4 regions of the Brevibacillus sp. HB1.4B genome follow, and region 3 is predicted to be linked to each of the others. Evidence: riboswitches for the same ligand, from Rfam matches in the RefSeq annotation. Region 3 holds a riboswitch; each other region holds the start of a gene.
The links. A riboswitch is a leader RNA that binds a small molecule or an ion and turns the genes downstream of it on or off. The one in region 3 is predicted to bind cobalamin.
Positions count from the first base shown of each region.

Region 1: another riboswitch for cobalamin. It lies ahead of HP398_RS10300 (ABC transporter substrate-binding protein); the one in region 3 lies ahead of metE (5-methyltetrahydropteroyltriglutamate--homocysteine S-methyltransferase).
Region 2: another riboswitch for cobalamin. It lies ahead of HP398_RS13910 (energy-coupling factor ABC transporter permease); the one in region 3 lies ahead of metE (5-methyltetrahydropteroyltriglutamate--homocysteine S-methyltransferase).
Region 4: another riboswitch for cobalamin. It lies ahead of HP398_RS07115 (ABC transporter substrate-binding protein); the one in region 3 lies ahead of metE (5-methyltetrahydropteroyltriglutamate--homocysteine S-methyltransferase).

Region 1 is NZ_JABSUT010000003.1:492,360-494,561, reverse strand. It holds gene HP398_RS10300 (ABC transporter substrate-binding protein) at 1-897, opposite strand, end outside; cobalamin riboswitch at 1,068-1,267, opposite strand; gene HP398_RS10295 (M24 family metallopeptidase) at 1,281-2,202, opposite strand, start outside.
Region 2 is NZ_JABSUT010000005.1:123,611-125,812, reverse strand. It holds gene HP398_RS13915 (energy-coupling factor ABC transporter substrate-binding protein) at 1-123, opposite strand, end outside; gene HP398_RS13910 (energy-coupling factor ABC transporter permease) at 120-884, opposite strand; cobalamin riboswitch at 1,028-1,221, opposite strand; gene HP398_RS13905 (quinone-dependent dihydroorotate dehydrogenase) at 1,355-2,202, opposite strand, start outside.
Region 3 is NZ_JABSUT010000009.1:62,323-64,524, reverse strand. It holds gene nrdF (class 1b ribonucleoside-diphosphate reductase subunit beta) at 1-851, shown strand, start outside; cobalamin riboswitch at 939-1,137, shown strand; gene metE (5-methyltetrahydropteroyltriglutamate--homocysteine S-methyltransferase) at 1,283-2,202, shown strand, end outside.
Region 4 is NZ_JABSUT010000002.1:538,862-541,063, reverse strand. It holds gene HP398_RS07120 (MBL fold metallo-hydrolase) at 1-746, shown strand, start outside; cobalamin riboswitch at 895-1,044, shown strand; gene HP398_RS07115 (ABC transporter substrate-binding protein) at 1,201-2,196, shown strand; gene HP398_RS07110 (FecCD family ABC transporter permease) at 2,198-2,202, shown strand, end outside.

The DNA.
Region 1 (2,202 bases), on a different contig from region 3:
ATCCGCCAGTTCTTTTTTGGTCAAAAGGAAATTGCGTTTTTGCTCAACGGTTCTATCACCGTAGTCTACGATAATAATCACGTCAGGATTGCGACTCACTACTTGTTCCCAACTGACCTCTGCCCAACCCTTTTGAATGTCATCAAAAATGTTCTTACCACCAGCAGTCTTGATTAAGGACGTCATGTAGTTGTTGGCTGCTGTGAATGGTTTATCTTCTCCGTTGTCGTACACGAATACTTTAAGCGGCTCGTCCACTTTGCCAATTTTACTAATCGTTTGATCCAATTCACTCTTCATTTTATTAATCAAATCATTGGCTTTGTCTTCCACACGGAAAATGCGTCCAATATTCGTAATGTCTGCAAACACATCGTCGATTGTCGGGCCAGGCATGCTAGAAGACGCTTGCAGATACGATTTGATGCCGACCTTTTCCAAATCCTGCATCGATCCTACACCCTTTTCGCCGAAGCCGCTTTTCCATCCGGCGTACACGAAGTCTGGGTTCGCTGCCAGCAGCACTTCTTTCGTAGGATACTTGTCAGACAGTACCGGAATCTTGTCGTAATCTGCTTTTAACTCTGGAAGGATTTTATCGTCTAGGTATGCAGTTCCGACCATTTTATCAGCCAGGCCCAATGCCAGCATGATTTCGGTAACGTGTTGGTTCAAAGTCACTGCACGCTCAGGTGCTGTTGGATAGGTCATTTCGATGCCATTATTGGTTAGTGTTACAGGCTTGCTCTCTGCTGCTGGTGCAGCCGTTTGTTCGGTTTTGGCTGGAGCCTGTGTTGTCGTAGTGGAGCCGCATGCCGAAACCAAAAGCATGGCAGCTGTCATGATACCGAAAGCTAGTCCTTTCATTACTGTATGTGGTTTGTTTGTCTTCAACATCTGTAATCCCCTTCTCTGTATGTATATGATGAGTTGAACGAAATCCTCCACAAAAAAAGCACCCCCCATTTCAATCGGGAGGTGCATGACAAACGTAGATATAGCTATAAGCAGGCACAAAGGCGCCGTTTCATAGGCTGTTTCCACATCTGCCCCATCCTCGTGGGTCGATTGTATATGATCGCATGGCAGGTCTCCTGGCTTACGAATCAACACACCCAGCTACCTTCCCATTTTTTGTCTCGCAAAAAACAGTGGCTATTCGCTAGTTGCTCCTCGTTACAGTGGCGGGACCGCGCCGGTTTCTCACCGGACTTCCCTTTTAAGCTGACGGCATATGCCATCTAGCACCATTCGATACGTATTCAATTTTTACGATTTATTCATTCATTGATAGTAGTCAGTTTTTTCGGGAACTGCGTGAGAATTTCAACGCCCGTTTCCGTAACCAATACATCGTCTTCAATCCGCACTCCGCCTACACCTGGCAGATAGATGCCTGGCTCGATCGTAAAGACCATCCCTGGACGAAGCACTTCTTGGTTCTGGCTGTGAACAGATGGATATTCATGTACATCCATCCCAAGTCCATGCCCAAGACGGTGCATGAAGTATTCTCCGTAGCCTTTTGCGGTGATGACATCGCGAGCGGTTTTATCCAAATGCGCAAAAGTCACACCCGGACGAATCTCAGCAATGGCCGCTTCGTTGGCAGCCAATACTGTCTCGTAAATTTCTTGAAGCTGAGCACTGATCTCGCCTACAGCAAAGGTACGGGTAATATCGGATACATATCCGTTGGCTGCTACCCCGATATCAAACAAAAGCAAGTCGCCTTCTTGCACCTGGCGCGTTCCTGGTTTCCCGTGTGGCAGTGCCGACTTCTCCCCTGCCAATACCATGGATGTAAAGGACGGACCTTCGGCACCCAAGCGCTTCATCTGGAATTCCAGCTCAGCTACGATTTCTGTCTCGGTCATGCCTGTCTTGACTTTTTTCAGGGTCTCCCGCAAGGACTCCTCGACCAACTGAACAGCGTGCTTCAAACGCTCCACTTCATCCGCCGATTTGATCAAACGCATTTCACGCAGTGGCTCTTCCACATCCACATAGCTCGACGCCAGAACAACTTGTCCAAGTGCTTCATAGCGCTCGACAGTCATATGACTTTTTTCAATACCGAGCTTCGTCAAGTTCGCTGGCAACACTTGCTTGAGGATTTCATAGGGGTTTTGGATATCCGTATGTGTATGGATATCTTGAACGAACGAAGCCTCTGCGGCTGCCTCACGATCAAGAGCAGGT
Region 2 (2,202 bases), on a different contig from region 3:
CTTGATCGCTTCCTCCGCCACGCCGTCTGCGCCGCCAAATTCCGAATCCTGCACCAGCAACAGTGGGACAATCGCCAGTACGATTACCCCCAAGAGTAATAGCCAGTTCCATCCTTTTTTCACAGCGATTCCTCCCGTTTGAGCAAACGAAGCTGTGTAAGCTCTTTTGCGTTGTAAGATAACAACCAGTTCCAAACAAGAACGGTCAACAGACCTTCACTGATTGCGAGCGGAACTTGCGTGAATGCAAAAATTCCTGCGAATTTGGCAAACGAGGCCAACACTCCACCAGATTCAGCTGGAAATGCGAGTGCCAGTTGAATCGAAGTCACCACATAGGTAGCGAGGTCAGCCAAGGCAGCCGCCGCAAAAACAGCCAGACGCTGGCTTCCGCGCACTTTCATGATCACCCGATAGATTCCGTATGCCACCAGTGGTCCTACTACTGCCATGGATACAGCATTTGCCCCTAGCGTAGTCAAACCTCCATGTGCCAAAAGCAAGGCTTGAAACAAGAGCACCATGCTCCCTAACACAGACATCGCAAAAGGCCCAAACATAATGGCGCCAAGGCCCGTTCCAGTCGGGTGAGAGCTGCTGCCTGTAACTGAAGGGATTTTCAGTGCAGATAAAACAAAGGCAAACGCTCCTGCAACACCAATAAGGAGCTTCATTTCGGGATGTTCTTTTACAATCTTGTTAATCGAGCGAATCCCAAGAATAAAAAATGGCAAGAAGACAGCCCACCAAAATAAGGCCCAGGATAATGGCAAATACCCTTCCATGATGTGCATCGCATGTCCTGTCTCTGGTTCATTGAGCAGGAAATACAGGACAAAGCCCGCGATCATCAAACAAGTAGATACGAGACGAGATCGATTCATGTTCCTTCCTCCTTCACTGACTTTCGTTCTTTTCCTACAAACAAAAAAATCCCATCCATCAATGGACGAGATGTGCACACAAAACAACAGACTGACATACAGCCTCATTGCCTCGTATTCACCGCTCCTTTCCGCGAAGGTTTTGTGGGTGTGGCTACTAGGTAGGTCTCCTGGCTTCCAGATCCATACGCTCTTTGTCCTTCCCCATACAAAAATGAGTGGTTTCCTTCTCAAAGAGAGCTCCCTGGTTACAGTGGCGGGACCGCTCGGGACTTTCACCCGATTCCCTGTTACCCTTTATGCGTCACATAAAGGCACCTAACGCCGATCATATGAAGTTGACAGACAATTCATGTTTGTCCCACATCATTATAACGGATCACTACATAAATCGGAAGAATATAAGCAAAAACGCATAAGCCGATGCCCCACTACAAACGGAGCCATCGACCTATGCGTACTTGTTCTATCTATTCTTTTGCGTCTACGCCAATTACTTCACTAATATGTTTAAAACCATCGCGCTGCATGAGCTTGAGTAGCTTTTTGTTAATTTGCTTGGCGATACCTGGGCCTTGATAAATCATCCCCGTATACACCTGAACGAGACTGGCTCCTGCTCGGATTTTCGCGTAGGCGTCTTCGCCGTTATAAATGCCCCCGACACCGATGATGGGTACCTTGTCTCCTACTTCTTGATAAATCTCCTTCACCCAAGCAGTGGAACGCTCCGTAAGAGGTCTTCCGCTCAAGCCGCCCGCTTCCTCGGCAAAACGATGTCCGGAAACCGCCTCGCGTGACAGTGTCGTATTGGTAGCGATAATTCCGGCAATGCCTTCTTCAACAGCAGCGTGAACAACATCGCGCATGTGCTCATCCGACATGTCTGGTGCTACTTTCAGCAAAATCGGCTTTTTCTTGATGGAACGTGCTTCCATTTCGGTTGCCTTTTCCCTTACTGCACGCACCAAATGACGCAAGCTCTCTGTCTCCTGCAAGTCACGCAGATTCGGGGTATTCGGAGAGCTGATGTTAATGACGAAATAGTGACCGTATGCATAGAGCATGTCCATACATTTGCTATAGTCGATGGCCGCCTCTTCATTCGGCGTTACTTTGTTTTTCCCAATGTTAATCCCAATTGGAACATCTGAGTATGCGTAATCGACCAAATGCTGGGAAGCCAAATACGCACCGTGATTGTTGAAGCCCATCCGGTTAATGACAGCTTGATGTTCCGGCAATCGGAACAAACGCGGCTTCGGATTGCCTGGCTGCCCCTGCGGTGTCAACGTCCCGATTTCCACAAACCCAAAAC
Region 3 (2,202 bases):
CAGATGACAAGATGTCCTGGATGGAGCTCAGTGCGACTGAACGGGACACGTATAAAAAAGTATTGGGCGGTCTCACCTTGCTGGATACGGTCCAGGGTGGAGTAGGGATGCCGAAGATCATGGAGCATGTCGATGGACTGCAAAGAAAAGCGGTTCTCGCCTTCATGGGCATGATGGAGCAAATCCATGCCAAATCGTACAGCAGTATTTTTACAACGCTGGCATCGACAGAAGAGATTGACGGTATTTTTTCGTGGGTGGAAAACAATCCGCATCTGCAAAAGAAAGCGGCCCTCATCTCGAAACGCTATCAAGAAATTGAGAAACCGAAAGACTTGTACATGGCGATGGTAGCCTCTGTCTTCCTGGAAAGCTATCTGTTTTACAGCGGCTTCTTCTATCCGCTCTATTTGGCGGGGCAAGGAAAGATGACTAGCAGCGGGGAAATTATCGACCTGATTGTTCGCGACGAGAGCATCCACGGACTCTATGTCGGCGTTCTTGCGCAAGAAGTATATCAAGGTCTGAGTGTGGTCGAGCAGACCGCAGCAAAAGAGGAGCTGTATGCCCTTTTGCATGAGCTGCAAGAAAATGAAGAGGCCTATACGACTTCGTTGTATACGGAAATCGGATTGGCTGACGAGGTTCATGTGTACGTGCGTTACAACGCGAACAAAGCATTGATGAATCTGGGGCTGGACCCGTTATTCCCAGAGGAAGAAGTGAACCCGATCGTACTGAACGGCATTCGCACGCAGACGAAGCAGCATGACTTCTTCTCGAAAAAAGGAAATGGCTATGTCCGTACGCTAAACGTAGAGCCGTTGACCGATGATGATTTTAAATTTTAGTATGACAAAAAATGGATTCTGTGTTACTGTATGAACAGTATGCTGCCCTGCTAATTTATGGGGGGCACTTCACAGAACCATGACAATTTCATAAGAGTGGAAACAGGTTCTTTGGTCATCAAGATGGACCAAGGATGAAAAGGGAAGTCGGTGAGAATCCGACACGGTCCCGCCACTGTATGAGGGGAGTCGGCACATTTTTCAGCCACTGATCCAAACGGATTGGGAAGGCATGTGCAGATGATGATCCCAAAGTCAGGAGACCTGCCTGTTTCGACGACACTGCTTAACCTACGGGAGATAGGGAGGTGTTAGGATGCTGTGATCTCAGTGCTTATTTGGCATTTCTAACGTTCTTTTTGATCGTTGGAGATGCTTTTTTTATTGGGCGGATTCAAGTCAAGATCGAATAAAGAATGGAGAGGAAGCTCATGAAAAGCAGCAATTTGGGATATCCACGGATCGGGAAGAACCGCGAGTGGAAAAAGGCATTGGAAGCATTTTGGGCAGGCACTATCGGTGAGGTGGGCTTGGAGCAGCAAATGGAACAAATCCGTCAACAACATCTACTGAGTCAGCAGGAAAAAGGGGTCGAGCTGATCCCTGTGGGTGACTTTACGTACTACGATCACATGCTGGATATGGCTGTGATGTTTGGAATGGTCCCCAAGCGTTATGAATACGAGGGTGGCCCGGTTTCGTTAGCCACATACTTCGCCATGGCTCGCGGTTCGAAGGAAGCTGTCGCCAGTGAAATGACGAAATGGTTTAACACGAACTACCATTATATCGTCCCGGAGTTCGGTGAACGTCAACCAGTCATTACGGAGAACAAGCCTCTCCAGGCATATTTGGAGGCCAAAGAAAAGTTTGGAATCATCGGAAAGCCTGTCATTGTAGGTCCGTATACGTTTGTCAAATTGTCCAAAGGATATGAGAAAAACGAATTTGAGCCCATCGTGGATCAACTCGTTCCGCTTTACATAGACGTTCTCCGGGAGTTGGAGCTACACGGCGTGGAATGGGTGCAAATCGATGAGCCTGCATTTGTACTGGATGTCTCGGTGCGTGATCGCGCCATCATCAAACGTATCTATACGCAAATCGGTCAAGCACTACCGCATATCCAGTGCATGCTGCAAACTTATTTTGAAGCGGTGGATTGGTATGAGGAGCTAGTTTTCTTACCGGTAAAAGGAATCGGTCTTGATTTTGTACACGGAGCGAAGCGTAATCTGACCAATCTCAAAACACACGGGTTTCCAGCAGACAAGATTCTCGCAGCGGGAATCATCGACGGTCGAAACATATGGCGTGCATCGATTGAGGAGAAGTGGGAACTAGTCAAAGA
Region 4 (2,202 bases), on a different contig from region 3:
TCATCGTGACGCACATTCACTTGGATCATGCAGGAGGAGTAGGACTGTTTCTGAAGGATTGTCCGAACGCAAAGGTCGTTGTCCACCCGAAAGGTGCACGTCATCTCATAGATCCGAGCCGACTGATCGCAGGCGCGAGAGCGGTGTATCATGATGATTTTGATCGATTGTTTGATCCGATTGAGGCTGTTCTCGAGGAACGGATTTTGATTCGTGGGGACGGAGATACACTAAAGATCGGAGAGAATTGCGTATTGGAGTTTCTGGATTCGCCAGGGCATGCCAATCATCACTTCAGCATCTACGATCCAGTAAGCCGCGGCATGTTCACAGGTGATACGGCAGGTGTACTCTATCCACAGCTTAAAAAGGATGGCATACACCTCGTGCTGCCATCTACTTCGCCGAATCAGTTTGACCCGGATGCCATGTTAGCGTCTCTAAGCCGTTTTGAAGCGCACAAGCTGAGTCGCATTTACTTTGGTCATTTTGGGATGTCAGAGCAGGTAGATGACGTGTACCGCCAAATACGCGAGTGGCTCCCCGTGTTTGTGGCGGAAGGAAAGACAGCGCTTGTTGCTGGACAATCATACGATGAGCTGTCTCTTACGTTATTTGAACGAGTTTCGGATCATCTACAGTCACAAGGAATCAGCAGTGACCACGAAGTATTCGAAGTACTCAAGCTCGATTTACAAGTATGCTCCATGGGCATTCTCGATTATTTGGACAAACGAGGGAAATAGCCTGCCAAAAGCTTTACATTTGCCTGAACCTTTTGTTCAGGCGTTTTTCATTTTTAGCAGGCAAGAAAGTATTGGCTTATGTGTTTGTCATTCTTTTTTCATCCAAGGAATGCTATGATGTAGGATGAGTCATGGACTGTGACAATTTCAAACGTAACAGCAAATAGGTGCCTCGTCTTTTTAACGAAAAGATCGGGTGAAAAGGGAAGTCGGTGAAAATCCGACGCGGTCCCGCCACTGTAAATCGGCTCGTTCCTCAGCCGTAAGCCAGGAGACCTGCCTGTTTGTTTTAGTGCCTGTTGCCTTCGCGGAAAGGATCGGCCTATTTCAGGAAGCAGACCATCCTGTCTGTTTGCCCTGAGGTGCCGACCCTTTGATTTCCGAATGGAAGCAAGGGTCGATTTTTTTATTGGAAGGAACAGTCAATCAGACATGCAGAAAGGAAGTTCTACATATGAAACGTTCATTGCGATTCATGATCCCACTACTAGTTGCGGCTAGCCTCGCAGGTTGTGCGGGTAACGATAACAGCCAGCCAGCACCAGGGGGACAAACAAGCGCACCGCAGACAGCACCGCAAGAGAATGCGGTCGAGCAACCTGCAAAACAAACAACGTATCCATTGACCGTCAAGGATGCAACAGGAAAAGAAGTAACCTTTGCAAAAGCTCCTGAGCGAATCGTCTCTACATCACCTGCCGAGACAGAGATTTTGTTCGCATTAGGCTTGGAAGATCGGATCGTAGCTGTCTCAGACTATGATGATTATCCAGATGCGGCGAAGGCAAAACCGAAAATTGGCGGAGTCGTCAAACCAAATGAAGAAGCCATTCTCGCTCAAACGCCGGATATGGTCGTCGGTGGGATTTCGATGGAAAAGCCAGTGGCTGACAAGCTCAAATCTCTCGGAATGCCAGTCTATATTACCCATCCGACAAAGATGGATGACATCCTAAACAATGTTTTGGCGATGGGAGTTATCACGAACACACAGGAACAAGCCGAAAAAGTCGTCGCGCAAATGAAGAAAGACATCGCGTACGTTCAAGAAGCAGTGAAAAATGTAAAACCGGAAGAGAAGAAAAAGGTATACCTGGAATTTTCCCCAGGCTGGACAGTCGGAAAAGGTGAATTCATGGACGAACTCATCACCCTGGCTGGAGCAACAAACATTGCTTCCGACACCGAAGGGTGGAATCCGATCAGTGAAGAAAAGATTTTGCAAAACGATCCAGACGTCATTTTGTATGCGAGCGGAATTACCGATGAAAAGACGGGCATCAAGCTAGAGGATATGATCGCGAGTCGCAATGGCTGGGATAAAATGAAGGCGATCCGTGAAAAACAAATCTTTGGCATGGACCAAAATATTTTGTCTCGCCCTGGTCCGCGTATTACACAAGGCTTAATCGAAGTAGCCAAGGCGATTTACCCTGACTTGGTGAAATAAAATGAA